Regions from separate parts of the Undibacterium sp. Ji22W genome, predicted to be linked through region 2. Evidence: riboswitches for the same ligand, from Rfam matches in the RefSeq annotation. Region 2 holds a riboswitch; the other holds the start of a gene.
What was found. Region 2 has a riboswitch for cobalamin ahead of ACO0KW_RS18665 (TonB-dependent receptor domain-containing protein). Riboswitches for the same ligand answer to the same signal wherever they lie in the genome.
Positions count from the first base shown of each region.

Region 1: another riboswitch for cobalamin. It lies ahead of ACO0KW_RS03585 (TonB-dependent receptor domain-containing protein); the one in region 2 lies ahead of ACO0KW_RS18665 (TonB-dependent receptor domain-containing protein).

Region 1 covers NZ_JBMPOU010000001.1:864,374-881,104, forward strand. Annotated here, with positions in the region: gene ACO0KW_RS03530 (histidine kinase) at 1-706, shown strand, start outside; gene ACO0KW_RS03535 (LytR/AlgR family response regulator transcription factor) at 712-1,533, shown strand; gene ACO0KW_RS03540 (L-serine ammonia-lyase) at 1,668-3,050, opposite strand; gene ACO0KW_RS03545 (NAD-dependent epimerase/dehydratase family protein) at 3,133-4,083, opposite strand; gene kbl (glycine C-acetyltransferase) at 4,205-5,404, opposite strand; gene ACO0KW_RS03555 (helix-turn-helix domain-containing protein) at 5,596-6,183, shown strand; gene thrC (threonine synthase) at 6,478-7,950, shown strand; gene ACO0KW_RS03565 (ATP-binding protein) at 8,061-10,421, opposite strand; gene ACO0KW_RS03570 (ABC transporter ATP-binding protein) at 11,003-11,872, shown strand; gene ACO0KW_RS03575 (hypothetical protein) at 11,869-13,554, shown strand; gene ACO0KW_RS03580 (PilZ domain-containing protein) at 13,700-14,062, shown strand; cobalamin riboswitch at 14,158-14,386, shown strand; gene ACO0KW_RS03585 (TonB-dependent receptor domain-containing protein) at 14,614-16,464, shown strand; gene ACO0KW_RS03590 (FecCD family ABC transporter permease) at 16,616-16,731, shown strand, end outside.
Region 2 covers NZ_JBMPOU010000004.1:238,290-255,020, forward strand. Annotated here, with positions in the region: gene ACO0KW_RS18630 (aminotransferase class I/II-fold pyridoxal phosphate-dependent enzyme) at 1-631, opposite strand, end outside; gene cbiB (adenosylcobinamide-phosphate synthase CbiB) at 624-1,634, opposite strand; gene cobO (cob(I)yrinic acid a,c-diamide adenosyltransferase) at 1,650-2,219, opposite strand; gene ACO0KW_RS18645 (ABC transporter ATP-binding protein) at 2,258-3,028, opposite strand; gene ACO0KW_RS18650 (FecCD family ABC transporter permease) at 3,065-4,102, opposite strand; gene ACO0KW_RS18655 (ABC transporter substrate-binding protein) at 4,183-5,058, opposite strand; gene ACO0KW_RS18660 (bifunctional adenosylcobinamide kinase/adenosylcobinamide-phosphate guanylyltransferase) at 5,069-5,650, opposite strand; gene ACO0KW_RS18665 (TonB-dependent receptor domain-containing protein) at 5,656-7,542, opposite strand; cobalamin riboswitch at 7,888-8,129, opposite strand; gene ACO0KW_RS18670 (putative Ig domain-containing protein) at 8,320-14,808, opposite strand; RNA gene ssrS (6S RNA) at 15,310-15,488, opposite strand; gene ACO0KW_RS18680 (cell division protein ZapA) at 15,567-15,893, opposite strand; gene ACO0KW_RS18685 (DUF904 domain-containing protein) at 15,890-16,102, opposite strand; gene ACO0KW_RS18690 (UvrD-helicase domain-containing protein) at 16,263-16,731, opposite strand, start outside.

The DNA.
Region 1 (16,731 bases), on a different contig from region 2:
GTTTATCTATAGTTTTCCCAATTTGGATATTGGACAAGCAGTTTTGTTTTGTTTTGTCATTGGCCTGACCTTGCAACATTATTTTGAGATGCGCACAAAGGCATTTTCACCCGCCTTGGGAGAAGCTCGCTTACAAGCGTTGCAAGCGCGAATACGACCACATTTTCTCTTTAACAGCTTAAATGCAGTCTTGTCCCTTATTCGCACCGAGCCGCTCAGAGCAGAAACAGCCTTGGAAGATTTAGCAGATTTATTTCGTGCCCTCATGCGCGACACCAGAAATTTGACGACACTTGGGGATGAAATCACTTTATGTCAGCAATATCTGGCGATTGAAAAATTGCGCTTGGGCGAACGTTTACAAGTTGAATGGGATATTCAAAACCTTACTAAGCAAGAACTAAGCACTACTAAAATGCCCGCTTTGTTGTTGCAGCCTTTATTAGAAAATGCGATTCACTACGGTGTAGAGCCTGCCATAAACCACAAGCCAGTGCATATTTCTATTGAAAAACGATTGGATAAAATTGAAATTAAAGTGACAAACATCTATCATCCTCATGCGCAACTTTCCAAAGGAAATCATATGGCCTTGGACAACATTCGCCAGCGCTTGAAATTACTTTACGATATCGAAGCACAATTGCAGACCACACAAGCGAATGGTGAGTTTGTGGTGCAATTGATTTTTCCTGAAAATACTTGAGACCTATGACGAATCTGCGTATTTTGATTGTCGATGATGAAGCGCCCGCCAGAACGCGGATGAAGACCTTGATCGAAGATATACAGGATAGTTGTCCTTGCGAATTGATCGGTGCAGTCGCCGATGGTCAGGCGGCTTTGGATGTGCTCGTTGCGCAGTCAGTCGATATCTTATTACTTGATGTGCAAATGCCCGGTATGACAGGGATAGAGCTGGCTCAGCATATTGCCGATGCAGGATTGCCATCCCAGCCAGCTATCATCTTTGTGACAGCTTATGATGAGTATGCATTGCAAGCTTTTGAAGTGCATGCGTTGGATTATCTATTAAAGCCAGTGCGTGCTGCTCGCTTGCAAGATGCACTGCAGCGCGTGCAGTCATTGCGCCAACAGCAAAGTGTACAAGCTCAGCAGGAAAAATTACGCGATTCGTTGAAGACGATCCCTAAAGTCAGACAAAATTTTTCTGTACTAGAAAAGAATCGCGTGTTGTTAATTCCGGTGCGCGATGTTTTGTTTTTGAAGGCCGAGCAAAAATATGTCACGATACAAACACGTACACGTTCCTATTTGACCGAAGAATCATTAGTGTCGATAGAATCCGAACTGGGTGAAATTTTTGTGCGTGCGCACAGAAATGCTTTGGTTGCACGTGATGCGATTGTGGGAGTTGAACGATCAAGCCTCGCTATAGAATCGGCGCTGGAAATGGACAAGACAGACGGTGATAAAACTGTGGACGCATGGCAAGTGATCATCCGTGATGTCGCCGAGCGCTTACCAATTTCGCGCCGCCAGTGGCCTGTGATTAAGAGTTTGGTGCGTTGAAATATCAGCTTTTTGCGCTTTTGGCACGCTTCACGTTTGGATTTTGCTTGGGATACATGGCGTTATTGGGATTGAGTATCGGATGTTAAATTCATGACTGCCAGTGAAAAACTGGCAGTCCATCCGAGATCAAATTAGCAGGCCGCGTGATTGACCGTCACGACATGTATTGCTAGACCACCCAAGGAGGTTTCTTTATATTTTGCCTGCATATCGAAGCCTGTCACGCGCATGGTTTCAATCACCTGATCCAGACTGACATGATGGGTGCCGTCGCTTTTTAAGGCTAAGGATGCGGCGGTAATTGCTTTTACTGCGCCCATACCATTGCGCTCGATACAAGGAATTTGTACCAAGCCACCGATAGGATCGCAAGTCATGCCAAGGTGGTGTTCGATCCCGATTTCAGCAGCCGATTCGATTTGCTCATTCGTCCCACCTAATGCTGCGGTTAAACCGGCCGCAGCCATTGCACAAGCGACGCCAACTTCCCCTTGGCAGCCGATCTCTGCACCCGAAATTGAAGCATTTTTCTTGCACAGCATACCGATTGCAGCAGCCACCAACATAAATTCACGTATGCCTTTGACAGGGTCGCTAGGGTGACAGTCTTGTGAATAGTATTTAATGATAGCGGGAATAATGCCTGCCGCGCCATTGGTTGGTGCCGTAACGACACGACCGCCCGCTGCATTTTCTTCATTGACAGCCATCGCATACAAACTTACTTTGTGCATGCCATCATGCGGCAAACTATTATGCGTTTCATTTGCGGTCAGCCAGAGTTTTGCGGCACGACGTTGTACGTGTAAACCACCTGGCAATTCACCGGTGATTTTCAAGCCACGTTCTATGCATGAATTCATCACTCCCCAAATTTTGTCGAGGCCGGCGTCGAGTTCTGCCTCACTGCAGTGACTGAGTTCATTTGCACGCAAGAGCGCAGCTAGCGAGAGTCCAGTGCTTTTGCCATGGTCTAATAGCTCTGCCATGGTGCCGAAAGGGTAGGGGACGTTGATCGCAGGTGCCGCAATGGTACTTGCATTGGCATTCAATTCTTCTTCGGTGTAGATAAAGCCACCACCTGTCGAATAGAAGGTTTGACTATATTCGCTGCCATCCTTGCGCGTCAAAGTAAATCGTAGGCCGTTAGGATGACCAGGCAATACTTCCTTTTTGTGCCAGAGCACATCATCCAAAATATCGAAATCAAGGTTGACTTTGCCTAGCAAGTGCATGACCCCTGATCGTGCCAGTTCAGCCAACTTGTCATCCACAGTGTCAGGCACAACATCTTGTGGTGTCTCGCCCATTAAACCTAGCAATACGGCTTTGTCGGTGGCGTGACCGAGACCAGTAAGTGCAAGTGAGCCATATAAGGCCACTTGCACTTTGTGCGCCTGTTCTAAATTCGGACATTCCAGCAAAAAACGACGAGCTGCAATCATCGGTCCAACTGTATGGGAGCTGGACGGACCTACACCAATTTTAAATAAATCAAACACACGCATATCCATGCCAATATTCCTTAATCCGAGACCACTATAGAAAATTTTTTGCTAAGAAATTGATCTCCGCTTTAGAATATTTTCATTCTGATCAATTGGCGACTTTCACGTTTTTAAGCATGTCAGTCACCAGTGCCGGGAGATCAATTTCTGCCTTCCAACCCCAATCTTTGTAAGCGGCTTCATCATTCAAACTTTGCGGCCAACTTGCAGCGATTGCCTGGCGGCTATCCGGCGCGTAGTGTACCTGAAAGTTTGGTAGGTTTTTAGTGATTTCACTTGTGAGTTCTTGTGGGTTAAAGCTCATACCACTAACGTTATACGAAGAGCGAATTTTGATATTTTCTACAGGGGCATCCATCAAACTAATCGTCGCACGAATAGCGTCAGGCATATAGATCATTGGCAAAGATTGTTGCGCTTCGAGGAAACAAGAATATGCTTCACCTTTCAACGCTGAATGGAAAATCGCGATCGCATAATCGGTCGTGCCGCCACCTGGCGGAGACTTGTAGCTGATGATGCCAGGATAGCGGATGCTACGGACATCAACATTGTATTTCTGGAAGTAGTATTCGCACAAACGTTCGCCAGCCAGCTTGCTGATGCCGTAAATCGTGTTTGGATCCATCACGGCATATTGCGGTGTGTTCACAGCTTCGGTATTCGGACCAAATGCAGCGATCGACGATGGCCAGAAAACTTTTAAGGGGTGACCCGCTTCACCACGGATACGTGCCAATTCCAATATGTTCAGCAAGCCGTCCATGTTCAATGTCCAGGCTTTCAATGGCGCTTTTTCACCAGTCGCGGAGAGTAGTGCCGCGAGTTGATATACCTGCGTAATTTTATATTGATCGTGAATCTGCGCCAGACGTTCAGTATTTAATACATCCACGACTTCGTAGATTTTCGCGCCATATAAACTGCTAGGGCTTATATCAGCGGCGATCACATTATCTGCACCATGTTGCGCTGCCAAAGCATCGACCAATTCACTACCAATTTGACCGTTAGCACCGATGACTAAAATACGTTCCATTTGTATTCCTTACTTTTCCATTGGATGACATTTTTTTGCCGGGGAGGCGTAGAGTTCACAGAGGCATAAATCAAAACTTTCTCTGCGCACTCGGGGCCTCTGCGGCAAAAACTTTTATTCTTTACTTGATTAAACCTAATTCGCGACCAGCCTGCGCAAAGGCGGCGAGAGCTGTTTCTAATTGTTCTTTAGTATGTGCAGCAGATAACTGCACTCGCACACGCGCTTGACCCATAGGCACGACTGGATAGAAGAAGCCTGTCACCAAAACACCCAGTTCATACATGCGCGCCGCAAATTTTTGCGCTACTGGCGCATCAAATAGCATCACGGGAACGACAGGGTGTGTGCCAGGTTTGATGGTAAAACCAAGCGTTTCAATTTCTTTACGGAAGAAAACCGTGTTCTCGTGCAAACGATCACGCAATTCTGTGGATTTCGATAGACGTTCCAGCACAGCTAAAGACGCGCCAGCAATCGAAGGTGCCAATGTATTCGAAAACAAATACGGACGTGATTTTTGACGCAAGGTATCGATCACTTCTTTTCGCGCTGCTGTAAAGCCACCCATTGCGCCGCCCAAAGCCTTCCCTAAAGTGCCCGTAATGATGTCGATTCGCCCCATCACATTATGGTGTTCATGTGTCCCACGGCCAGTTTTTCCGAGGAAGCCAGATGCGTGGCATTCATCGATCATCACTAAAGCATCATACTTATCTGCGAGATCGCAAATCTTGTCGAGTTGGGCAATCGTGCCATCCATAGAGAACGCGCCGTCCGTGACGATCACGCGATGGCGTTTGTCTGCGGCGGCTTGCAATTGTTTTTCCAGATCGGCCATGTCGTTGTGGGCGTAACGGAAACGTGCGGCTTTGCATAAGCGAATGCCGTCAATGATAGACGCGTGGTTTAGGGCATCAGAAATTATCGCATCGTTTTCATCAAACAATGGTTCGAAAACGCCACCATTTGCATCGAAAGCTGCCGCATACAGAATCGTATCTTCCATCCCGAGAAAGTCAGCGATTGCGCGTTCTAATTGTTTGTGTACAGTTTGTGTACCGCAGATGAAACGGACTGACGATAAGCCATAACCATATTGCTCAGTTGCCTTGATCGACGCTTGTACTGTTGCTTCGTCACCCGATAAGCCTAGATAGTTATTTGCGCACAGGTTGATTAACTGACGACCATCATCGCATTGCACTAATGAGCCCTGACGAGATGAAATTACTCGTTCCGGTTTATACAGACCTTGTTCGCGCAGACTGTCCAGATTGCTGGCTAAACCAGTAAAAAAAGAATTCTTCTTAGTACTCATGGTATTGCTCATATTTATCTCCTGGCAGGAAAGTGGCTTCTGGTATGATGGAAAAAAGCTGAAATTTGATTCTCTGTATAGATATATCAAATTTCTTGAAAATTCTTAATTTTGTGAAATATTCGATATATCGAACTAAAATTCAATATAGCGAATATTATCTATGCTCATTTAATTTTGCAAGCGAAACTATGAAAAAAGTGATTGCCCCCGTGATAACCCCCGCAACGCCGCCTGAAGTAGGGGCTACCTTACAGCGTTTACGGCTAGATAGAGGTTTAACTTTGGAAGACTTATCCCGCACTGCGGGAGTATCGAAGTCGATGCTGTCGCAAATTGAAAGAGAAAAGGCCAATCCCACCATTGCAGTAGCATGGCGTTTGGCGAATGCGCTTGGAATAGGCATGGCAGAATTGCTCACAGCGGAGGTTCCTAAGGTGGATTTGATCCGTATGTTAGAACCTCATGAGACACCGACTTTGCCGGGCGAACATTCTGGATATGTCTTGAAGATACTCGGCCCTATGGAGTTGGCAGGGCGCTTTGAGTGGTATGAGTTGATCCTAGCACCCGGTGGCGCATTGATTTCTAATCCCCATGATCCTGGCACTTCCGAACATCTGACACTGATCGCCGGTAATGTCGAAGTGGAAGTAGATGGGCTGAAGAAGAAGCTGAAAGTAGGCGGCACCGCCCGTTACGATGCTGATCGTATTCATGCGATACGCAATGTTGGCAAAACGGAAGCAAAGGCGCTGATGGTTGTCACTCACCGTTAGACTTGCACTTGCTTGTTGCGTTTATGTGGATCACTTATTGGTCAATTAGCTTTCACGTTGCATTTGCTACAGTATGCGATTTTGTAAGATTTTTTGCGTAATTTGCCTCGGAGTTGATGAAAGTTTTCGTTTTATATGTCACTTCATTAAGACTTTGCACACACTCAATCGCTCTCCATGGAAAATTTGCCAATTCTTTTATGGAAAATCGCTTCCTTCCGAATTTCCTGCTGCAATGCAAGATATAATTAAGCCGAACCTCTTCTTTGCTTACTTTTATCCTTATTCTCAATCATGCAATACCTGTCCACCCGCGGTTACGCAGCATCTTCTGATTCCTCTGTTTCATTTTCTGAAATTTTACTAGGCGGTTTGGCACCTGATGGGGGCTTATATCTGCCGAAATCTAATCCGCAAGTAACAGCTGATGAGCTCAATGCATGGCGCTCCTTGAGTTACGCTGAATTGGCGTTTGAAGTTTTACGAAAATTTGCAACGGATATTCCAGAAGCAGACTTAAAAGCGATCACCTCCAAAACATACACAGCAGAAGTGTACAAAAATGTGCGTAGCGATGAATCTGCTCAGGCGATTACGCCACTGCGAACTTTGCAAGAAAAGGATGGCACCAAGTTAGTGTTGCAGGCATTGTCTAATGGCCCGACTTTGGCATTTAAAGATATGGCGATGCAATTGCTCGGCAATTTATTCGAATATGCTTTGGCAAAAAATAAGGCGGAATTGAATATTTTTGGCGCGACTTCTGGAGACACCGGCAGTGCGGCTGAATACGCGATGCGTGGGAAACAAGGTATCCGCGTCTTTATGCTGTCGCCACATAAAAAAATGAGTGCATTTCAAACCGCGCAAATGTTTAGCTTGCAAGATGCCAATATTTTTAATATCGCCGTCGATGGTGTGTTTGATGATTGCCAGGATATGGTGAAAGCGGTCTCCAATGATTTGGAATTTAAGAGCCGCCAAAAGATTGGTACCGTTAATTCGATTAACTGGGCGCGAGTAGTGGCACAGGTTGTCTATTATTTCCGTGGATATTTGGCCGCGACTACCAGCAATGAGCAACAAGTGTCTTTCACGGTACCATCGGGTAACTTTGGCAATATCTGCGCAGGCCATATTGCCCGCATGATGGGACTGCCTATCGCGCAATTGGTCGTGGCGACCAATGAAAATGATGTGCTTGATGAGTTTTTCCGAACCGGTGTTTATCGCGTGCGTAAGTCGGCTGAGACGTATCATACGACTAGTCCTTCTATGGATATTTCTAAAGCGTCCAACTTCGAGCGTTTTGTGTATGACTTACTCGACGGCGACACTGCTCGGGTTGCCGCGTTGTTCAAAAAGGTTGAAACCGAAGGCGGCTTTGATTTATCAGGCAAGCCAGGCAGTGATGGCGATGAATTTAAAAAGGTAGCACAATTTGGATTTGTTTCAGGGAAATCGGTGCATGCAGATCGATTGCAGACGATACGTCAGGTCGAGCAAGAATACGGTATTACAGTCGATACGCATACCGCAGATGGCATCAAGGTAGCACGAGAACACTTGCAAGCAAATGTCACGATGATCGTGTTAGAAACCGCATTGCCAGCGAAATTTAATGAGACTATACAAGAAGCTTTAGGTCGCGATGCCGAGCGGCCAGCGGGATTTGAAAACATTGAAAGTTTGTCACAGCGCTTTGAAGTGATGAGTATAGATGTGATCAAGATGAAAGCATATATCGCGCAACATACTGGCTTGTGATCGGCGAATAATTGGTTTGTTGACGAACTCGCTTACTCGTTGGTGAATACGTAAGGCGGCACAGTTTTTGTGGCCGCCTTTTTTATATGCTTGTGACACCAATCATCTCGTTATTTGTTATCAGATTTGTTATCAGACATGCTGCTATTTTCAACCAGATCTGTCGTTGTGCCCGCAATCGGTAAGGTGAAGTAAAACGTCGATCCTACTCCTTCGGTCGACTCAAAGCCAATTTCTCCCTGCATACGTTCGACCATTTGTCTGCAAATTGAAAGGCCCAAACCCGTGCCGCCTTTTTTGCGAGTACTGCTACCATCGACCTGCGAAAATTTTTTGAATAGGCGATCTTGATATTGTTCGGGGATGCCTTCCCCGACATCTTTTACCAAGACTTTGACATGCCTAAGCTCTTTTAAAATATTGATTTCGACTTTGCTATTTGGATGGGAAAATTTTGCGGCGTTGGATAAAAGATTGGACATTATTTGTCCTACCCGCAAAGGGTCGGCATTGACCATGCTGTCCTGCGTCAAAGGCATGAACTTGAATTGCACCTGGTATTCATGTGCAAAACTTTGATTGTTGTCGATGCTTTCTGCAATAAGTTGATTGATAGCGAAATTTTGTGTGTTAAATTCCATTTTGCCGCCAACCAATTTATCCATATCTAAAATGTCATTGATAATCAGCGCCAATTGCTGTCCGTTTTGCAATGCTATATGAATCATACGGGCGAGTGATTCTGGCAAGTTTCCAAAAATACCGCCTTCGATGAGCTTTAGCGAGCCAATAATAGATGTTAAGGGTGTCCTGAGTTCATGGCTCACGATGGAAACGAATTCACTCTGCATGATTTCTAAGTGTTTTCGTTCGGTAATATCACGGAGCACGATGATTAGCTCGGGGCCTTCTTTTTGCTGGGTCGATGAGATACTAAATTCTAGGTGTAACTGGTTGCCGTGGAAGTCCGTGATAGTGCTTTCCCTGGTATAGAAAGAATTGCGTTCGATTTCTTGGACGGCATCCATTATTTGAGGCGACTGAATGAAGTGCTCGATATCCGCCAGCAGTACGGGATTGTTTTCACCGCAAAGTAAGTTAAAAAAATTAGTTTGTAGATACGCCGCTTCTGGTAATTTCCATAGCGCCATTGCCGCGGGATTAATCGATCGAATAGCGCCATTTAAACTAGTGCTGACGATCCCTTCCGCAACTTTATTCAAGATCGTCTGGGTATATTCTGCGCTCGCCAGCAATTGGCTTTCTGCTGTGACCCTGCGGCTGATGTCGATGACTTGAAAGATCCAATAAGTCTTCTCTAATTTTTCGTATTCAATGAGAGCCAGACTGAGCAAGCAACTTACTGCTCTGCCATCGCGATGACGTAAACTTAGTTCAAATTGTAAGCTATTCTTTCCTTGTGCTATCCATTGTTGATGGAGCTTAGGCGCTGCCAATTGAGAAGATAGGTCGGTAATTGGCTTTTGTAATAGTTCGTATTCTTCGTAGCCCAGAATATTGCACAACATAGGATTTACGCTAATCCAATTTCCATCAACATCGACCAGTGCCATTCCCTGCGGCGCAGTATTGAAGGCGCGTAAGAAGCGCTGTTGACTTTCATTGAGGGCAAAATAGGCGCGCGTCTGTCTACGATAGGATTGCAAAGTTTTCGCGATGAGAAAGCCCAATAATAAGGCAATCAACCAACCTGCAAGACGTTGCGACTGGGTGTAAATGAAATCTGAACTCAAGTGACTAGTTGACGCAAGAAGTTCTATGTTGCGTCCAGAAATATTTAGCTTTAACTTCGAAGTGATCTGCTTTGTCGAGTTTACTAGAAGATCTTCTTTGCCATAAATTGCTTGCGATTTGCTCAGACTCTCAAGGTCGATAATTGCGAAATCAATTTTTAGTTGCTGCGCTCTTTGCTCCGCCAGCGCAAATACTTGTTTTGCATTTAATACGGTACTGATCATTCCCCAATAACTCTCATCCGCAAGAAAAACAGGGACGCGATAGGCTAAACCTAATCCGCCTTGTCTTAATTCGAAAGGTCCTGCCAACGCCGGATGCTCACTTTGAATGATTTTCCTAATCGCCGGCCATTGTTGTGGATTATCTGGATAGTAAAGTCCGAGTGCTGATTCGTTACCTTGCCGCGGTACGACGGTTTGAATGCGATTCCCCGGTGCTAAAGTAATATTGCGTATACTAGGCTCGGATGCTTGTAGGTCGAGTAACCAAGGTTCGATTTCATTTATTTTATATTCTCCGTTCTTCGACTTGATGAAAGAAACTAAGCCAGAGGCCAAGTGGATAGTCGCGTTCAATTCGGATTCTATAATCGCGCGTAACTCACCCGCATTGCTCATCATGTTCTCACGTGCAATGCTTTCTTGACGTCGATCTTCTTCGAATAAGATCAGTTCGGTCGCGCAACCCGTGCCGACAAAGACAACTATTGGCAATATTCGCCCGAGCCAGCGACGTCCACGTGATTCGTGTTCAAAAAACCGGAGCGAGGGTGTCTTCATTGGAAGTAAATAGAGAAGTTTCTTAGATTCAAACATATTCGTTAGGGATAGTCTCGATTTTGCACTACTTCTCTCGTCAATTGTTGCGGCGAGATAACACTCGATAACATTCTTTTGCAAAGTCTATCCGTAGGTGTTTTTTTGATTACTGTTTTGTAAAATTTTTGTGATTGAAGAATCGGTCATTCTTGTCGCACGTCTCACATGTCTGCTTCCCCATTCAGATTGGCGGCCATACATCCTCTTGGGATGACGCATAACTTGAAATTCAAGCCGAGAGAATTTAGATAAACAAAATTGTTTCGTAGAATTAATGTATGAATTTTGACAGGCTATGCCAGTTTTTGTGCTGTTTGTCTCAAACCATGGGTCAGCTTCTCCGACCTCAATTACTCTGCGTTCATCAGGTTCGAATTGGATTTATCCCCCGCGATTTATTTCTTCTGAACTCGCTTCAAATTACATTCAGATGCGATGCTAATTCGCCATTGAATCCTACAAGAAAGAGGAGATGCATGATGTTAGAGATACGCAATGTCAGTAAAAAATTCGGTAAAACTGTGACTGCTGTGGATGATGTTAGCTTGAGCTTGCAGCGTGGTGTTTTGGGTTTAATTGGACACAATGGCGCAGGGAAAACCACGCTAATGCAAATGATCGCAACCCTTACCAAACCGACCAGTGGAGAAATTATTTTTCAAGGCGTGAATATCGTTAACGCGCCAGACGCGATTCGTACGCGACTGGGATTTTTGCCGCAAGATTTTGGCGTGTACCCTAATTTGAGTGCGCTCGAATTTATGCAATATTTTGCCGCACTGAAAGGAGTACGCGATCCAGAACGCATACGTTATCTGCTCGAGCTAGTTAACTTGACAGAACATGCGCATCGTTCTGCTGCCTCATTTTCGGGTGGTATGCGCCGCCGTTTAGGGATTGCGCAAGCCTTACTCAATGATCCGGATATCTTGGTAGTGGATGAGCCAACGGCTGGCTTAGACCCGGAAGAGCGCTTACGTTTTCGAAATTTGCTGTCAGATTTAGGGACTGAGAAATTGGTGATTATGTCGACCCATATTGTCTCTGATGTTGAAAGTGTCGCCAGCGAGTTAGCAATTATGCGCGCCGGAAAGTTGATTGGGTTTGAAACGCCGGAGGCGATGATTGCTAAAGCACATGGGCAAATCTGGACGGTCCAGGTAGCGAATGCCGAAGCCGAAATCATGCGTCAGAAGTTCCAAGTCTTGCAAGCACAGCGACAGGGGGAATACATGTCGCTGCGAATTGCCCACCTCAATAAACCACATCCTGACGCACAGTTGGTTATCCCTAGTTTGGAAGATGCTTTGATGGCGCAGCGTTACTCCTTGCAAGAGGTGGCATGATGTCTGGTACCCCTTTTTCTACGAATTCTTCCTTGAGTTCAGGTTTGCAGGCAGATTCCGCACAGGCCAAATCTGCGAGGATTCATGTGCCCGTTTCTGCGAATTTGGGATGGCGCCACACGTGGCATTTAATTCGTGTGCTATGTTTGAATGAAGTTAGATTGCGTATGCGCAGGCTCAGTACCTTATTTGCCGTGATGGCGATGATTGCGATTAGTTGGGCAATGATAGTTGATCCCCAAACGGGATCTAGCATGATGGCGATTAACAATGCGCGGGTGCTGTACACAAGCTCCGCACTGGCTATGGGAAGCGCTAGTTTATTGAGCTTCTTATTGGCTTTGATAGGTTTTTATCTCGTGCGCGGCCGGATTGTGGAGGACTTGCGCAGTGGCATAGGAAGTGTGATCGCATCCACTTCTGTCAGTAATAGTTTATTTCTGTTTAGCCGCTGGTTAGGTGGGACTGTCTATATGCTTGCTTTGGTCCTGGTGGCAATGAGTTCGATCATCGTCTTGCATGCGATCCGTGGTGATGGTCCGATACAGTTATGGGTTTATTTGCAAACCTATTTATTGGTGCTAGGGCCAATGATTGTGTTTGCGGTCGGTGCTGCGATCTTATTTGATAGTGTGCCTGTTCTAATGGGAAAAGCAGGTGACTTCTTGTATTTTATTGCATGGGTCATGCAAATATCGATTATTTCCAAAATTGAGCAATTGAGCGCGGGGGCGATATCCCCTTGGCTATTTTTAGATTTTAGCGGTCTGGTGACGACTATTTTCACGCTGAAGACCCATTTGATGACAAATCACTTTTCTTTGGGGGCCAGCACATTTGATCCACAAGTGACGCCAATTACGTTGCCAGTGGTGATGTGGTCACTGCAGATGGCGCTGATGCGTATCGGTTCAGCCGCTTTGGCACTATGTTTGTTGCTTCCAGCAATTCCATTATTTCATCGATTTTCACCAGATAAAGTCAAACAAGCACACGCACGCAAGCGTCGTTCACCGTTGGAAATTCTCAATGGTTGGTCACGACCATTCGCAAAGCAGGCGCAAGTCTTGTTTGTCTGGTCGGCGCGATTTGCGAATTTTTTCGGACAAGTGTTAGCAGATGTGGCTCTCACTTTTGTGAATGCACCATTTGCGATTTTGGTGCTGGTTGTCGTGACTGGGTTGGGCGCATTGGTGTCACTTCACTCATTGCCCGGATTGACAGTATTTGCGGTGGCATTCTGGGGTATCTTAGCGAGTGACGTGAGTACACGTGATTTTCAGGCCGCGATCGAGGGCATGACTGCGGCGGTGAATGGTGGTGCGCAACGCCGTTATTTTAGACACTTGAGCGCGACTATGGTTTTGGGATTTCTCTTTGTCGGCGTTATTTTGTTTCGCTTGAGCTTCGCGAACCCATTCATGGCTCTAGTTTTGGCGATTGGCATTTTTAGTATGAGTGCTTTAGCCACCTGCTTGGGAAAAACATCCAGAACGTCAAAAACGTTTATGTCCTTATACCTGTTCACTTTATATGTCGCTACCCAAGCTAGTAAAGCGCCTATGTTGGATATTTTTGGCTTCAATGCTGTGGCGACTGGTGTTCAAGTAATCATGCAATTAGAAATTGCAGTTGCGGCCATTTTTATAGGCTTTCTCTACACGCGTTGGAAAAATTCCTAATTGACTGTGACATTTTAATAGCAACAATTGGCGTAAAGTATCGTAATATATTGTCTAATATCAATATTCTCTCGATACTTTTCTTGAGTTTGGCCATTCTTGCGAATATTCGCTGCAATTGCCATTCGCCACTTGTAGAGCCTTCATGATCGAACTACGTAGAAGTCCTAGAATCAATGTCACATGGCGCGGGCTCATCAAACTGGGTGAGGGCAAGGTTTTTCCTATCCGCGTCTTTAATATCTCGGAAACAGGCATACTTATCATGAGTGAGCAGGTTTTGACTATTGATAAAGAATATCAATTGATGTTGGAAATTCCTCATATCGATCAAGAATCAATGATTCCTTACAAAGTTCCTTGCAAGGTGGTGGTTTCTCACGCGATCTTGAGCGGAAACTTTTTCCGAGTTGGGGTGCGCATACTGGAGATCGCGGACTTACATCGTGACTTAATTAATGCCTGGGTATCGCTCTCGAAAAAATTCGATCCTCCTAAAGAAAACTAAAAACAAGTAATTCAACCGAATTGATGAGGGACAGGAAATTGCCGGTCTATTTTTGCCTCGGCTCAGACGCAGCTTGTCCTGAATGCGGTTAAAGGCTAAAATGCTCGCGTTTTGGTGCTCGCCGACATAATCATGTTGGCGGTTAAACGGGAAACATGATGCTAAATGCATAAATGTGCTGCCCCCGCAACGGTGTACAAACGTCTAATTTTGCTTTAGTGATGATTAGGCCAGCCATCCTTCATTACCACTGTGCTTGCTGCATGGGAAGGTGTGATGGTGATGTTTGTCAGCCCGGATACCGGCCAAGATAAGTGAAGTATTACGAACGGGGATGTTCTGTGATGATTTTTCTTGCGCTGGTTTTCTCTAAAACTAACTCAGTGAATTAGTAATTTCAGTAATGGTGGGTCAGAAATTTTTGACTAGCCTTTGCATTTCTATTCGCCTCATATTTTGTATTCAAGCACCTGACGGGGATGATGGTGACTTGCGACTTGCTGTCCGCAGATCTGAAATGATGGCCTGCGGATAACTATCAACGTGATTTTATGATGATTCAACATTTCAAACCTTTTAGCTTGGGCTTGGCGATTGCCGCCTGTTTTTCTACACCAGTATCCGCACAAACGACAAATTCTCAAGAACAAGTACTGATCACTGCAACCCGCCAAGCACAGCTTGCAAAAGACGTGTTGGCAGATAACGTCATCATTACCGCCGAACAAATTTTGAAGTCCGGTGCGACTAGCATCGTCGACCTGCTGCAACAACAACGCGGTATTGAAATCTCTCGGACCGGTGGTGCTGGTTCTGTTTCTTCCGTATTTATTCGTGGCGCGGCGAATGCTCAAAGCGTGGTGTTTGTTGATGGTGTGCGAATCGGTTCTTCGACTACCGGTGGTGCAACTTGGAGCAGCATTCCCTTGTCGCAAATTGAACGCATAGAAATAGTGTATGGCCCGCTATCTAGCTTGTATGGTGCGGATGCGATGGGTGGCGTAATTCAGTTATTTACCAAAAAATCTGGTCCGCAATCACGCACTAGTTTGAACTTCGGAATGGGCAGTAATCATTTGCGTAAATTCGAAGCGGGCGTTTTCGGCTCTTCTGCGAATGATTTTCAGTATAGTTTGAATACCGCCAAAGAGAGTAGTGATGGCTTTTCCGCTTCCAAGCCAGGCGCAGGTCCCTATACTTACAATGCCGATAAAGATGGATATACGCAAAAAAGTTTCAACGGAAATTTGTCCTGGAAGCTGATGTCAGAATTGACCGTTGGTGTGAATTTTGTACAAAGTACGCTGGATGTGGATTTTGATGCAGGCCCATCTTACCGTGATCGTGGTCAGCAGAAGTTTGATAATGTCGCGACATTTGCGAAAGCGAAGTTGTCACCAAACTGGAACTCCAGTTTGCAGTTCTCACGTAATACCGATCGTGTTTTTACCGACGCGTCGTATGGCAAGGGAAATGCAGATACTGCACAACGTGGCTGGACTTGGCAGAACGATGTGAGTTTTGGAAAAGATGTTTTGCAATTTGTGGTTGAAGATCGCGAAGAAGACGTACGAACGAATACATCAGGTCTCGGCGGTAAGCGTGATACACAATCCTATGCAGTCGCGTATGTGATGAAACAAGACGCGCATTTGGCGAGTGTGAGTGCCCGTCTCGATGATAGTTCTCAATACGGAAAACATAGCACTGGTAGCCTCGCTTACGGTTATAAATTGAATGATGTTTTGCGTGTCAATGCAAGTTATGGCACTAGTTTCCGCGCGCCGACCTTCAATGAATTGTATTACCCTGGCTTTGGCGTCGCATCGAATAAACCTGAGTTAGGAAAGAACTCAGAAATCGGTGTGTTCTTTGATGACAGCCTTGTGCAGTTGAGCGCGGTTTACTATCAAAATAAGATCACTGACTTATTGGTCAGCACGAATCCTTGTCCGGTTGAATTATCAACACACCGCTATGGCTGTGCTTACAACGTAAATAAGGCGACTTTGTCTGGTGTGACGATGGGTGCAGCAACGCGTTTGGGTGTCTGGAACCTACGTGCGACCCTCGACATTCAAGATCCTAAAGACGACACCACTGGTAAACGTCTGGCACGTCGTGCTAAACAGCATGCGAGTTTTGGTGTGGACTATCGTATCGATGATTTGACTTTTGGCATAGAAACGATTTTATCTGACGCGCGTTTTGATGACGCAGCGAATCGTAATCGCTTAGCTGGTTATGGCATTGTTAATTTGGTGGCTACGTATAAGATTGCTTCAGATTGGTCCTTATTGGCTCGTTGGAATAACATTGCCGATAAAGATTATGAATTGGCGAAAAATTATCGTACGCCAGGTTCGAATGTCTATGTTGGATTGAGTTACGGCTACAAGTAAGTTGCAGCCTTATGAAGGCTTGAACCAGTAGGGCGGGAATCGATATTATTCTCAGAGAAAAATATCGATTCTTATAAACCAAGAAGTGGTTTGAAGGAATTTTATCGTGATCATTAACTCGCAAAAACGCGCATTTTCCCTGATTCTGGGAATGAGTGTGCTCGCCTTGTTGAGTTTGATATTCGCTAGCTTAATCGGTTCCGTTCCCTTATCTTTGAGTGAATTGCAGCAAGCCCTGATTGAACTGCTGCATGGGCAAAATACAAC
Region 2 (16,731 bases):
CTTTATTTGGCGTAAACATTTGCCAGCAACGTGCCAAATGCTCGGCACTGACACTAGCTTGGCTCGACAAACGCAATGGCTGGTAGGCGCAATCGAGCACTAATTGACTGGTCGCAGGCAAGGCATTCAACATTTGTGTCAAACCCGCTTGATTTTGCCCCAAGGGGCTGCCGGGCTCACAAGTCCAGATCAAGCCAGCGGCACTAAATTCGTCACTAAAACCCAAGCCAGCGGCGCGTGCAGCTAAGGCATAATCACCGTAACTATGCGGTGGAATCCACACGGTTTTAGAATGATCTTGTTGATCAACTTGCTTGCGATTTTGTGTTGTCCGCATCGCAAACGCAATCGACATACGATAAATAAATTCACTGGCACTAGCAGCAATTAAAATCCTTTGCGGCGCTACTCCATGCCATCTACCTAAAGATTCACGTAAGGCTTGATATTCTGGATCGGGATAGCCAGAACAATCCGCGTTTCGGATCATCCGCATAGCAGGTGGGCATGGACCTAGCGCATTGCTATTCGTCGAAAAATCAAACAGTGGTTTACCGTGAGTATCGGTACCACCATGTATGCGCCGAACCTTTGCAGGATGGGCATTCATCGTCGATGCGCTATCAAACATCTTGCGCACCAAATGTCTTTGCAAAGTTCAACACAAAAATCCAAAGCCAAGCACAAACACAAACAAATGCAATCAGCCACACGGTACGCTGGCAAATTTCCAATGCCCGCTCTGTATGATGTGATTCAACTTGCACACCATTGGTATGCAGTACATACACATTAGGCTTGCTTAGACGCACATCCAATAACAGGGCCATTGCACCCATAGGCCAACCGCCATTCGGTGAAGTTGTTGCACAAGCCTCTTTGAATAAACGCCGATCAGGGCAACGCCAGACCACCGCATACATCAACAGTGACGTAAGACGCGCACCGGGCCAAGACAAAACATCGTCTGTACGTGCTGCACATTTACCAACCCAGGTCCATATACGACCACCACGTTCACCACGATAGCCCCACATTGCATCTGCCGTATTTGCAAAGCGATACATGAGCGCGCCTGGCAAACCGAGCAAGACAAACCACAACAAGGGCGAAATCACTGAATCATTCAAGTTCTCAGCCAAAGTTTCAATGGCACTTTCGCGTACTTGATGCGCCTCTAAACATCGCACGTCGCGACTGACTAAGCGCGCGAGTTGATTTCTGCCCGCATCCAGAGAAGACTGCAACGCTGTCTCTACTGCCCTCACCTCATCGCGCAACATGCGCCAGCTCAAACAAGGTTTTAACAGGCAGCCAAGTATCAAACCTTGCCAATACCAAGCAAGCATACTCATCGTTTTCTGCAAAGACCAAGCCAGCCAGCTCAGTAGCAACATTGGTAGCAAAATCGCGATTGCGCCAGCGATAAAATTAATCGTTGGTCGCTGAGTCGTTTGTTCCGCCTTCGGCGCCAGGATTAGCCCACATCGATGCAAGTAATGTCCCATCCACACCACCGGATGCAGGATGGCAACGGGTTCGCCCAGCATCTGATCCACGATCAGACTGAGTAAGATTGCCTGCACCAAGATCAGGCACAGTTGAGGAATGGGAAGAATGAAGTCAAGCAGCATGCTGTTTTTCTGAACTTAATCTTCGATGCCACGCTGTGCCGGAATGCCTGCACGAAATGCATGCTTGATCAGCGTCATTTCGGTCACAGTGTCCGCCAGTTCAATCAATTCAGGTGGTGCGCGACGTCCAGTCAAAACGACGTGCACGTCGACCGGACGGGCACGTAAAGTTTCCAATACATCTTCCAGCGGTAACCAGCCATAAATTAAGGGATAGGTAATTTCATCCAAAGTCACCATAAAATAATCGCCACTCAAGATTGCTGCCTTGGCTTTCTGCCAACCATCACGAGCTAACTGCGCCGAATGATCTAGATCATGACTTTTCCAACTAAAACCATCGCCTAAGCCTTCAACCACCAATCCCAATTGCTCAAACATGCGATGTTCGCCAAAACGCGCCGTCGGTACTTTCATGAATTGAAAAATCTTCACCGATTTGCCTCGTCCATGCGCCCGTAATGCCAAGCCAAAAGCAGCGGTACTCTTACCTTTACCATCCCCTGTATTTACGATAATCAAACCGCGTCGCTCGCCTTGTGGTTTGTCATATGGTTTTTCTGCTGGTGGCGTTTCTATTTGCATGATGTCGTTTCCCTCTTTAGTTTTAAATTTGAATTTTATTACTGCGGCAATGCTATCCACTGCCCTTGCACCGTATGAATCGCAATCCGGTGATCAAACACTTCGCGCAGCGCCTGATGACTGCTGACCTCATCACATGCGCCTTGATGATACAGCTGGCCTTGTTGCATGATCAGCAGATAATCAGCTTGTAAAGCAAACGAGATTTCATGCAATACGCTGATCACGGTTTTTCCCTGTACAACCAATTGCCTGACCAAACTCATCCAATCCGCCTGATGCGGCGGATCAAGATTAGCTAAGGGTTCATCCATCAGAAAAATATCTGCCTCCACTGCCAAAGCACGTGCCAGTAAAACGCGTTGACGTTCGCCACCAGATAATTGACCTAAACTCCGTTCACGCCACTCCCAAGCCTGCGTCGCATGCAGTGCCCGTTCGACTGCAGCATGGTCTTTTGCGTCTGGCGCGGCGAGCCAAGCTTGATGCGGTAAACGTCCTAGCATGACGACATCCCACACACGTAAGTCTTCAGGCGTGGTCTGGCTTTGTCCCAACCATGACAGACAGCGAGCGCGTTCGCGTCGTGGAATAGTATTTGCCAATTGCCCCAACAAATGGATGCTGCCGCGATGTTCTAACAATCCCGCCAATGCTTTGAGTAAACTGGATTTGCCCGCGCCGTTCGGACCAACGATGCTGGTCCAGGCGCCACGCGGAATCTGGGCACTGACTTCACACAAAATCGCGTTACCATTCAACTCGGCACTCACGCTTTCTGCATGGATTGCAATAGACTTTGCACTCATTGACCGTGCCTTTTCCGGTATGTCATATTGAGTTTGCTAAGCATGTTCGCTATACCGTCTTTGCTTATGCATCAAGCGCAGCAGATAAGCACCGCCCAAAATCGCAGTCACCACACCGACGGGCAATTCTTGCGGAGCGATCATCCAGCGGCTCAGAATATCTGCTGCACTGAGCAAGGCACCACCAGCCAGACTGGACAACATGATTAAACCTGCATGCGTAGTTTTTAAGATTGAGCGCACCAAATGCGGCGCAGCCAAACCCACGAAGACAATCAAACCCGTCTGGGCGACAGCCGTGCCAGCGCTTAAAGCGATGATCACGACCAAGGCCAGACGCATCTGCGTCAAGGGCAAACCCAAGCTAGCAGCAGTCGCTTCGCCCAAAGATAAGCCATCCAAAACCTGGCTCAAAGCCACACTGCCCACCAGACAAATCAGCCATACTGCGAGCATCAATCCGCAACCCGACCATCCTACATAGCCCGAGCTACCGAGCATGAATGCCTGCATAGATTGCACAATATCGGGCCGCAACATTGTTACCAGAGAACCGATCGCCCCCAACACGACACCAACAATCACACCTGCCAACAACAAACGCAAACTATGCTGCACGCCGCGCGCCAATAACAGCGTGAGAAATACCGCTAGCACCGCCCCCGCGAAGGCTGCTCCTGTCAAACCCATCCTTACGATCCACGCAGTCGCAAATGGAGAACCGCCAAATAAGACCAAGGCCGTAGAAACACCGAGCGCCGCGCCAGAAGCGCTGCCCAGTAAATAGGGATCGGCCAAAGGATTACGAAATAAGCCCTGCGCCACAGCGCCCGATAAGCCCAGCAAAGCACCAGCCGCCCATGCACCTAGCGTTCTGGGCAGGCGAATATCCCAGACAATTTGTATCGCTAATGATTGCTGCCACATCGATGTCAGACTTTCCCAGCCATTACTACCGACACCTAAACCTAGCAACAGTAAGCCAGTGCTCAAACACAGCAAAATTATCACCGCAAACAAGAGTTTTCCACGCTGCTGGGGGACTGCGATGACACTATCATTCGGCTCTATCATCCCGACTACAATGCTCTCTACGGTGCTCTCTGCAGGGCACACGACGGCACCAATGGGAGGCAAGACGCGACTCGCCATCATCATGATGCTTTGCTCTTCAAACACTTCGCCATAATCCATGCGGCGTCTGCCATCCGTGGCCCCGGACGTACCAAAACATCCGATTCTGCGGAAGTGTAAACACACACACGATTTTCACGTAACGCACGTATCGCATTCCAGCCTGGACGTGCGGCTAATGCGGCGAATCCCCGTTCGCTAATCATGATCACATCCGGATTAGCGCGCACAATAAATTCCGGATTCAGCTTAGGAAATGGTCCTAAGGAGGCAGACACGATATTACCTGCACCTAAGCGTTGCAAAGTTTCGCCGATAAAACTACTTTCTCCCGCGGCATAGGGAGCATTACTCACTTCAAAATACACGCGCATTTTTTTAACAGATGCGGGCAAACTCTTTGCTGCTGCATCGATGCCACTATTCATTTCTTGCCAAATCGTCTCGACCGAATTCACTTCCAAGAGCTGCCCCAACTTCAATAAAATACGATGGACATCAGCTTGATTTTTAGGCTCCATCGCCAACACTTTAATGCCAAGGGCCTGCAAACGCTCAGCGGCGCGACACGCCACTGACATCAGCACGACATCGGGTTTCAAAGCAGCGATCGCTTCAATGCTCGGATCAAGACTGCCACCCACGCGCGGCAAGCTTGCGAGACTTGTCGGAAAATTTGAATACCGATCAACACCAACCAAGCGCTGGCAATGCCCCAAGGCACAGACGGATTCAGTCAATGAAGGCAACACACTGACGATACGCATTGGCGTCTGCTTGAACTGCACACTGACGTTTCTATCGTCGGTAATCTCGATCGCCAACGCTGCATTTGCAACGGAGCACAATGTCCAAAGAACGTAAATTGTGACGCGATAAACCCAAGAAATTTTCATAGTTTTCCTTTCACACCGACTCTTTTACTATCACGGACAAGCCCGCAAGCATCCAACAAACTCGAGCCACCTGCGCCGCGAGTACCTGATTAAACTTGCCAAGTTGGTCCACATAGGTGCGGACGTCGACACCAAGGGGAATCACGCCGAGCCCAATTTCATTACTCACTAACACGATCGGGCCCGGTGCACTTTGTAATGCGGTCAATAAATCCATCATTACCGCATCTAATTCCTCACCACTTAGAGCTGCATGATCGACAGGCATCATGCAGTTTGTAAGCCATAGCGTGATGCAATCGAGCACAATCAATGTTTCAGGCTTACTGTGCTGTCGGATTACCTCGGCAATCGCACGCGGTTCTTCAACCGTGCGCATCTGCGGCAAGCGCAACGCACGGTCAGCTTGATGGCGCGCAATCCGCACTTGCATCTCGGTATCCCAAGCCTGTGCGGTAGCAATAAACAAGGCCTGATGCTGTTCGCTGGTTTGTAGCCAATGAGCAGCCAACATTTCCGCCCTTGCCGATTTACCGCTCTTTTGGCCACCTAATATCAATTCGCTAGGCGCAATCGCGATGGAAGTCGGCATAATTTTCAATATTTCCAAGATAAAGAAGCAAAGGCATTGCGGCCTGGCGTTGAATAAGTATTCGCCAAGACATAGTGTTTATCGGTCAGATTATTGATACGGACTAAGACTGCCAACTGAGGGCTGAGTTGCCAGTTCGCACCGACATTCAACAAGCTATACGCTGCTAACGTATCGCGCCCACTAAAACTCTGATTATTGTCTTCGCGGTCACTGGAATATTTCAATTCACTGAAAAATGACATTTCATGCCATTGATGCTGCGCACGTAAATTCAAGACATGCCGGGCGATCCGCAACAAACGTAAATTGTTCGGTTTGGTGCGCGGGTCAGCATAATCATACGAAACACTGAGTTGATCGGCACCCAACTTCCAGCCCGTACTTAAGGTGACGCCGCGTAAAATCGCCAATGCACTTTGTACGTTATTCGATGGATTAATAAACCCACGAACATCATTCTGATACACGGTGGCTTCCGCATGCCAAACATCTTGGCGATATTTCAGACCAATTTCATTTGAACGATTTTGCTGCGGTGTTAACGCAGGATTGCCAAAGCCGGGGAAATACAATTGATTAAAGCTAGGTGCCTGAAAGCTTGTGCCCGAGCTCGCCACAGCGCGCCAGGTTGGTGTGAGGAAATAAGCTGCAGACATTGACCAGTTGGTGAAGCCACCGAACTGAGAATTCTTATCATGGCGCAATATAGCCAAAGCGCTCCAATCATCTGCACGCAATGCATACGATACTAATGCGGCGCTGATATCGCGCGCTCTTACCGCATAGTTGGTACTGCTATCCACTTCATCACGACGCTGTTCCAACAGTATCGACAAAACATCTTTGCCGACACTCACCTCATTCTGCCAACTGGCTTGATCACGACGCGTGTTGAACTTATTGCTGCCGCCAAACGCGCCGTCCGTCGTGCGCAAATATTTACTCACAGACTGATCTTCTGCCACGCCCGCGGTCAACGTGGACGTCCAGATTGGCAAGAATTGCGCTTGCCAACTAAGCGACAGATTGTTCAACGTCGAATACGCACGCGCATCAGTATTCGTTTTATTCAATTTCAACGGATTCGGGGACGCCGAGCCGTCGAACTGATAATCAGTATCGCTATGCAATGCACTAACTTGCAATTGGTGTTGTGGATGAATGGTATAGCGCAACTTGGCATCAACGCTGGTCGCACTAAAGCCATCACGATCAGCATTAAATGAAGCAGCTAAAGAATTTTCAACTACCGAAATACCATCAGCTTTTTCACGCGACCAACCCAAGCTGTAACCAAGATCACCAGCACGTCCTCGCAAAGCTAAACCTAACTGTTTTTGTCCTGCGCCACCAATACCAGCGTTGGCGCTGAATACAGGTTTGTTTTCGACATCACGCGTAAAAATCTGTATCACACCGCCGACTGCATCCGAACCATACAGCGCAGATGCAGCACCACGCAAAACTTCGATACGTTCAATTCTTTCCAAGGGAAGATTTTCTAAGGCGGGTGTGCCTGAGGTAGCAGATCCTATGCGCACGCCATCCACCAAGATCACGGTTTGTGACGAGCTCGCCCCGCGCAGAAACGCCCCACTGGATGAACGATAGCTACCATTGCGAGAAATTTGCACACCAGGTAGAGTCGCCAACACATCCATCAAGGAACCCTGGCCGACCAAATCAAGTTCGCTGCGATCAATCACCGTGACATCAGCAAGTACATCGGTGATTTTAGTCGGTAGCCGATTGGCGGTAATCACCACGTCTTGCAAAGCCATAGAAGTTTGTGTTTGCGCTTGTGCGGTCTGTGCAAGTTGTGTAAGTAAGCTAGTTGATGCAGTCAAACCAAGGGCGACAACACGTGCGTGTAGAACAGATTTTTTCATTATTTTTGCAAAAATTACGAAAGAAAAATCTTCTGTTTCTTTAGACTCAGTTTGCCAGCAAGATAGCTGACTAAAACAGGCGCGCAGGCTCACTCTAAACAACGCGAATGTTGTTTAAAGCATGCTATTCATAGCGCGTTTTCAAAGCGCATTTTCAAAATGCACTTCAAAAGCGTTAAGCGAATACTCGCATCCCAAGCCGATATGAAGGGCACAATAGGATTAGCATAAGCACAGCCAACAAAACTAAGTTAAGAATTGAAACAAAAGATTTTGATCAGCTTTCCCTGTCATCCCCGACAGCCTGAAAGCAACAACGCACTACGTTTGAGCTAAAGCGCGCAATGTAATGCAACCTCGTTGGCCGGTATCCGGGCTGGCGGAGACTACCTCTGTCGCCTTCCCAGTCGCTTGTTCAAGGCGACCAGTGGCTTGTGTGACAGAAGCGGAGTCGGTGAAGACTCGTCCGCTTGACCGTTGCGGGGGCAGCGCAGGTGGGCAATTTTGTCTGAGCAAAATACCTCCTGCTTCCCGTTGAACTGCGAGATGTGAACCATCTCACGAGCACCAACATGATTATTTTAACAGTTTAATCGGTTTCATAACACCTCGCTGTTAGCAAAAAGAAGAATACATCATTGAATTTTAGTTTTCTCTTGATTTTCAGCAATCAAAGAAGACGCGCAAGAATCGCGTAAAATCACATTACTTCACTAACTTTTCGCAAAAAAAATCGGGCAGCAAGCTACCCGATTTCTCCAAACTTCCCTCAATAAATTACACTAGGATTGGTGATCCATCTATCAATGCTGATGTGAGCTGTAAATTTTGACCATTGACGCCAAATGCAGTACCCGTGAGTAAAACCAAAGCGGGATTCATCGCTATATTTGATAAATTGCCGTTCATCGCATATTGATAAGTTAAATCACCGCCGATAGCAGAGGTATCACTGCCACTCGTGTAAAAATTCAATAGGGAATTCGATAGAGCCCACGATGACATACCAGGCGTAGCCGCCCGCGCCTGATCAAAAGCCGTCACCAATCCATCAAAATTGAACAACTCTATCTTATGATTATTCAACACATTGTTTGATGTGCTGACGTAATCACTCGTTCCCTCAATTACAATCTGCAATTTTGCAACGCTGTGATTATTGATGCTGAGGTACCAATCCTTCAATGTTACCTGCTCACCAGTGCCTGTCTGCAGGATCAAGTCATTCACACTCTTCATGAAAAACAAATCTGCGTATTTAATTCCATGCCCCAATGAAATCGTATTATCTTTGCCAGTGCTGGCATTAATAATGTCCTTCCCGTCACCACGATTAAATACGATCACATCAGCACCGCTGCTAGTATTTATGGTGTCGTTACCCCGACCACCAATAAACAAATCCTTACCAGTACCGCCCGTCAATACATCATTGCCCAAGCCGCCATCAAAGAGATTATTACCGGAGGTATCAGTTAAGGTATCGTCGCCAGCAGCACCTTGCATCAAATCGTTGCTAGTCCCGCCATTCAAAACATTATTAGCACTATTTCCGATCAATAGATTCTGACTAGCGTTTCCCGTGCCATTTGTCGTCAAACTACCTGTCAGCAACAACACTTCAACATTATTGGTCAAGGTATAACTGATTGAAGAATTCACGACATCCAAGCCTTCGCCAGTATTCTCACTAATGAGATCGCCGATATTATCTATCACATAGGTATCGTTGCCCGTACCACCATAGAGCTTATCCGAACCTGCGGCACCGTCCAAAAAGTCATTACCTGCACCACCGGTAAGTGTATTAACGCCCGAATTTCCGATAAGAATATTATCTGCAGAATTACCATTAGCATTGATTGCCGCAGTATCCATCAAAATGAGTTTTTCCACGTTAGCAGGCATGGTGTAAGTTACTGTGGTTTGAATCGAATCAGCACCTTCATTCACGTTTTCGATAATCACATCGCTGATATTATCGACGATATAAATATCGTCCCCTTTGCCGCCTCGCATTTCATCTACACCCGCACCACCATTCAAAGTATCGTTGCCATCCAATCCTGAAAGTTTATCGTTCCCAGCCAGTCCGTTGATTTGATCATCAGCATTGCTACCTAGCAAATTATCGATCCCACTTGAACCATTGATAACAGAAAACAACACCGTCACTGCAAAACTATCCGTCGCAATTGCACCCGCTTTGTCAGCCGCTTTAATTTTGACACTGAGGCTACCGGCATCTGAGGACAAAGGTGTTCCGCTCAAAGTACCCGTCGTCGCATTAAAATTCAACCACGCTGGCAAAGGCTTACCATCTGAGAGTGTCGCGCTATAGGTCAGAGCGTCACCGGCGTCCACATCCAAGAAAGTATTTGCAGGAATCGCATAATTAAATAAACCACCAACGTTCGCAATCTGATCAGGCACAGGAATCGCGAGGCTAGGCGCATCGTTGGTGTTGTTAACCTGAATACTGAAGATGTCTGATACCGATGAACCTGCGAAGTCGGTTGCCGTCACTTTTACATCGTAGCGGCCAACTTCATTGTTCCCTGCTGTGCCGCTAAACGTTCTGGTGGCCGGAATAAAACTCAACCATGTTGGTAGTGCATTACCATTGGCGAGCTGCGCACTATAAGTGAGCGTATCGCCAGCATCTATATCTGCGTATGCATTTGATGGGACAGAATATGTGAAGCTCGCGTCTTCTGTCGCAATGACATCCGATAGTGGAGAAACGAGGATCGGTGTGTCATTGGTGTTGTTGATCTTGATACCAAAAATGTCGGATACCGACGAACCAGCAATATCCGTTGCAATGACTTTTACATCGAGTTTACCAACTTCATTATTGCCCGGCGTACCACTAAACGTTTTGGTTGTGGGATTGAAATTCAACCAAGTTGGTAAAGCGTTGCCGTTCGCAAGCTGCGCGTTATAAGTCAGTACATCTCCAGCATCGACATCGTTGTAGGTATTTGATGGAACAACATAGATAAAGCTCGCATCTTCAGTTGCGATAGCGTCCCCTAATGGAATAATCAGCGTCGGCACATCATTCGTATTATTGACCCGAATATTAAAAATATCTGCCACCGATGAACCTGCTATATCCGTTGCGATAACTTTTACATCAAGGCTGCCAACTTCATTATTGCCCGGCGTACCACTAAATGTTTTGTTTGTAGGATTAAAACTCAACCACGCTGGCAAGACATTGCCATTCGCAAGCTGGGCGCTATAAGTAAGTGTATCGCCGACATCGACATCTGAATAAGCATTCGATGAAACAATATAAGAAAAGTTTGCATCTTCATTCACAACAGCGTCCGCAATTGCTATGGCGACAGTTGGTGCATCGTTGATATTGTTGACTGTGATTCTAAAAATATCTGATGCGTGTGTATTCGCCGTATCGGTGACGAACACCAATACATCAATTGTTCCAACATCGTCATTGTTCGGTGTGCCGTTGAAGCTTTTGGTACTTGCATCAAAACGCAACCATGCCGGTAAAGGGTCACCATTGGAAAGCATCGCATTGAATGTGAGTACATCAACCACATCTACATCTGAAAAAGTATTGGGCGGGATGACAACACTCAATGATTCACGTTCTGTCGCGGACACGTCTGCCAGTGGCCGGTTGAGCGTTGGTGCATCATTAACGTTGAGCACGCTTAAATTAAAAACACTAGTGACAGAAGCGCCTTCTTTGTCGATTGCTGTCACTTGAATGATGTTTGTCCCTACAGCCTCATTTCCAGGCGTCCCACTAAATGTATTTGTATTCGAATAAAAATGTAACCAAGTCGGCAAATTATTGCCATTCACGAGTTTTGCACTGTAGCTTAAAACATCGCCCAAATCTTCATCGATAAAGGTACTGCTTGGAACAACCAAACTAAAATTATTATTCTGGTCCAGAATGATGTCATGCAGAGCTGAGGAAACTATCGGCGCATCGTTCACATTATTTACGACCATGCTAAATATGTCAGAAGTAGAGGCGCCTGATTGATCACTGACCGTGACCTGAATTGCGACTTCTCCAACCTCACTATTAGATGCAGTGCCGGTAAAAGTAAGCGTGGTTGGGTTAAACGAAATCCAAGCAGGCAAAGGGCTGCCATTTGCCATCTGAGCGCTGTAGGTCAGCCTGTCGCCGACGTCGACATCTGCAAAAGCATTCGCAGGTAAGACAAAATTAAATGCCACATCTTCGTTGGCCGCAACGTCGACCAAAGGCGTGACGAGTTCTGGAAAATCATTAAGATTGTTCACTCTCAGTGCAAACACACTAGATACCGCAGCTCCAGATGTATCAGTCGCAATTACTCTAATGTCAGTCACTCCAACTGACTCGTTGCCGGGTATGCCATAAAAAGTATGTTCGATCGGATTGAAGCTCAACCAGGCTGGGAGTGGATTGCCGTTGGCGAGCGAAGCACTGTAAGACAATACGTCTCCGATGTCCGCATCCGAAAAACTATTCGCTGGCACAGCGTACTGAAATGCAGAATCCTCAGTCACGCTCGCGTTCGGCAGCGCGCCTACTGCGAGCGGTGAATCATTGACGCTATTAAACGTAATTCTAAATGTGTCCGAGGCATAGCCATTTTCGGTATCGGTTACGAATACCATAATATCAAGCGTACCAATCTCGGCGTTTCCTGGTGTGCCTCTGAAGGTTCGTGTCGCCGAGTCAAAATTTAACCACGCTGGCAATGGATCACCGTTAGGCAGTGAAGCATGATAGGTAAGCACATCACCCACATCGACTTCGGAAAAAGTATTCGCAGGAACCACAAAATTGAATACTTGATGTTCGGTAACACTCACGTCAGACAAAGGTAGCGTTACCATTGGTGAATCATTGACGTTAATTATCCTTAAGGTAAAAACTTCCGACACAGATGCTCCTTCTGTATCGGACACAGTAATCTGAATATCCTTAGACCCCACATCTCCATTCGCTGGGGTACCACTCAACGTCATTGTGCTAGCGTTAAAAGTTAACCAATCAGGCAATGCTGCACCGTTCGCTAGTGTTACCTGATAGGTCAATGCATCACCGAGATCAGGATCAAAAAAAGTATTCGACCCTATTGGCAAATCTAATTGCGTATTTTGCGCATGAATCACATCGGCTAGAGGCGAATAAACTATTGGTGCATCGTTGCTGCCTTTGATCGTGATTGTCACCACTTTTTGCGTGCCGTCCAGGCTCGCCACAGTTATATGATCAGTAAGTGCACTGCCAACTCTCAGCGCTTGCACCGCAGCATCGTTATTATTGAGCGAATATGACCAATCGCCTCCCGCCGTCATGGTAAAAGTCCCATGCTCTTCTGCGCTAACATTACCGGCAGAAACCACTTGAAAAGTATTAGGGGAATTATCAATATCGGAACAGGTCAAATTGCCACTAGCAATTGGTACACCAGGCTGGCTATTCGTGGCGCCACCAGCCTCAATAACCGTGCCTACATCGACACCAGTAATAAGCGAAGCATCGTTGGCCGCGGTCACGACGATAGTAGTTTGATGGATAGCACTTGGCAAACTGGTGCTATTGAGCAGCACAGAAGCTTTACTTGCATTGTAGGAGGCAGCCGCAATATCTAGGCGCCCGTCACCATTGAGATCACCCACCGCGACGGACGAAGGACTTCCAACCATCACCAAATCGGTTCGTCCACCGAAGCTACCGGCGCCGCTACCAAATAGAACAGACACCTGATTGGAAGCTTCGTTGCCTACCGCCAAGTCTAATTTTCCGTCACGATTAAAATCCCCAACTGCGGGAGATCCTACATAATTTCCAACCCGGAAATCCGCTTTGGGCCCAAAGCTTCCAGCGCCATCTCCGAGCAATATAGACACTGACTTGTCCTGATAATTGGTGACGGCAAGATCGAGCTTACCGTCACCATTGAAGTCGCCCTTAGCAACGCCAGCGGCACCAAAACCCGTTTTAAAACTGGTCTTGGTTGCAAAACCACCCGTATTACTAGCGAGTAATATTGCGACGTTCCCGTAATCAGAATAGTTTACTGCGGCGATATCGTCTCGACCATCGCCATTGAAATCAGCAACAGCAATCGCGGAGGGATAATTCCCCACGGTATAGGTCGTCTTAGTGCCGAAACTACCAGCGCCATTACCAAGTAAGACAGCGACGGTAGTTGACTCATAGTTGGTCGCAACGATGTCCAACTTACCATCGCCATTAAAATCACCCAAGGCGATCGCACGAGGACCATTACCGGTAGAGAAATTCGTCTTGCTAGCGAGTCCCCCGGCACCGTCCCCAAGCATCACAGATACATTGTTAGAAGTGTAGTTGGCCACTACCACGTCGGGTTTTCCATCACCATTAACATCACCAACACAAACGAATCCGGGGCCGTCTCCCACAGCAAAATCAGTTTTCGTACCAAATCCGCCATTACCATTTCCTAACAATATAGAAACCGATTTGGAGGATTCATTTGCCACCACCATATCCAAGTTTCCATCGCCATTGAAGTCACTGAGCGCAACAGAGCGAGGGAAACCGCCGGTCACGACGTCAGCTCTCCCAGAGAATCCTTCCACATTGCTGTTCAATTGCCATGTCAAGGTGCGCGTGGTATTCAGATTAAAATTGGTTGGGTTTTCACTATTGGACGAATAAGTTACAGAGCGAAGCACCTGCTGATAATGCGCCAGCGAATCTATACCCGTTAACTGCAAAGTTGCATTGACGCTGTCATAAGTAGAGGTAATGTTCGTACCAGCCGTTATAGCTGATAAAAGATCTCCCGTTAACGCGCCACTACTAATGCGTACCGTGACAGAGATCAAGGTTGTATCGTCTGCGTCACTAACCTGCAATTCTGGTGCGAGTATCGTTCCTGGTGAATTCTCCATGTAATAGGCGGTAAACGCCGCGTTAGTAATCACTGGAGCAGTATCTGCCGTGCTACCAACTAGTCCTGATTTGACCGGTGCACCAGAAAGTGCGCCATGGTTGAAAGATTCAGTTCCCGTCATATTGGCGACATTCCATGACACCGTATCGACAAATTGGGCTGCCAGACGTTCGCTGCTTGCTAATTTCAACATCTCAACCCCAGTCGTCATGATCGAGATCAAATCACTTTCCAAGCTCGCACCCCTGTCATCATTAACGACGCTATCGTTTAAATCTTCCTGCAATATCACCTCTGATATGACTGCATTTTGTGAAGTTCCAACTGAACGTTGCTTGGTCATACTTTTTCCTTATGAAAGATCGCGTCGCCTGCTCAAGACGCGAGAAACCGGTAAAAATAACTCGAGTTTTACGTAGACTAATATTCGCCCAATAAATATATAAAATAATAAACCAAAAGAGCCAAGTATTTTTCATATTTTTATATGACAATGCAGGCAAAAGAGTAGCCTCAACAAGCAGACTCAGGTCTAATTGAATAGACAACCCATTCGTATTCGAAAGATTGCCGAATTCGAGCGCGATGGCGTTGACTTTAACTAAGTTGGAAGGCGAAGTAGGAAGCTTTTGCAAAAGAAGGTGCATCCAACAACAACTTTGTTGCAAGGAGCATGTAAACGAAAACGCCTGTTCGAAAATTATCACAAATAAATCAAATTATTAAGAAGATGCACAATCTCACAACGGTAATTTTGCGCTGTCATCAAACGCGAATACATCACAAAAACAATGCAAAAAAAAAAAAGCACTAATCGCGATTAACGATCAGTGCTTTTCAAGAATAAGTTCCCACCAGTGCCGCTATGCCGGCATCCTGAACCCGGCGGTTCAAGTCGGCCAAGGTCAGTTCAAATCGGGTTCATCGGACATAAGCGACGCTCACACCATTGAACAATTTCCAAAGCCTATGCACATAAATGGTTCAAGGAATATATGGCACTGGCGAACACGGTAGGAGTACGTAGTTTACTCCTTCCGCCAAAAAATCACATTAGTTTTTGCAGATTTTTTTGATTGTTTTAAACAATAAGGAGCAAAATTAAAATAGGTTTTCTTGCGGTGTTAAGGCGCGATCCAAAGTCTCATTCATATTTTGAATTTTTTGTTTCACTTCTCCCATGCTCAAACCTGACAATGGGCCATCATGCGCCTTAGTAGAGAGCAAATCAATTGCCATTCCGAGTGCCGCCATGACCGCAATCCTGTCGGTGCCTTTAACTTTGGAGGCATCACGAATCGCACACATTTTTTCATTCAAAAATGCAGCCGCTTCTTGCAATGCACGGTCTTCACCTTCTTTGCAAGCGAGCTTATAAGATTGTCCCATGATCGAGACATCAATCTGGATAGACTTCGATTCACTCATGCTACATCCTTCTCATCGTCATTTGGTAGAGCGGCAAGTATGGCTTCGACTTTGCTGTGCGCTTCTTGAACACGTTCGCGCAAATCTTTGTTTTCAGAGGCCAGGTCGACCGCCGCACGACGCAACGCAGCATTTTCCAAACGCAAAGTCTGCGTCATCTCAGCGAGGCGATTGATCTTTTCAGCGAGTAATTCAAATTCGGAAATCATCTTGGCTATCTGTAAAAATCTATAAAACTTTGGCTGTGAACTTCGACGGTAAACTTGAGACACCCGAGCTTGTCGTCAAGCATCAAGCAGAGTCTGAAGTCTAAAGGGAAACTCTTTAATTATAAAGGGATTTTCTTGTCAATTACATGCGCTTATCGGATTAATTCATAGGAATAAATTGTCCATCCGCCAAGATCAGTGCCAGCTTTAACTTTTTCATAGGATAAAGTGGAGCCAGTGCTGCGGCATAGGAAGTCAATTGTTGCAGATAGTCATTTTTTTCCGACGCTAATAACTGTCGCTTGTAATCCAATATCCAGACTTCATCATCCAACGCGACCATTCTATCAAGTCGCATTACTTGTTCTTGATACACGATATCCATTTCATTCCGTGCAAAAACAAACTCCTCCGGATGAAAGAATCGTTTCAAAGTAACAGAATTCAAAATAGTTTGCGCTTGCTCACGCACCACTTTCGCCACGCTCAGGGCACAAGGTAGCCAGTTAGCGACGACTTCGGCGGAAGGTATTTGAATCGGCCAATCGAGCACCCTATTTGTCAAACGCTCCATTAAAGCATGCAAAGCCACACCCTCAATTTGCTCCTCTGACATAAGAGGTGCAGTT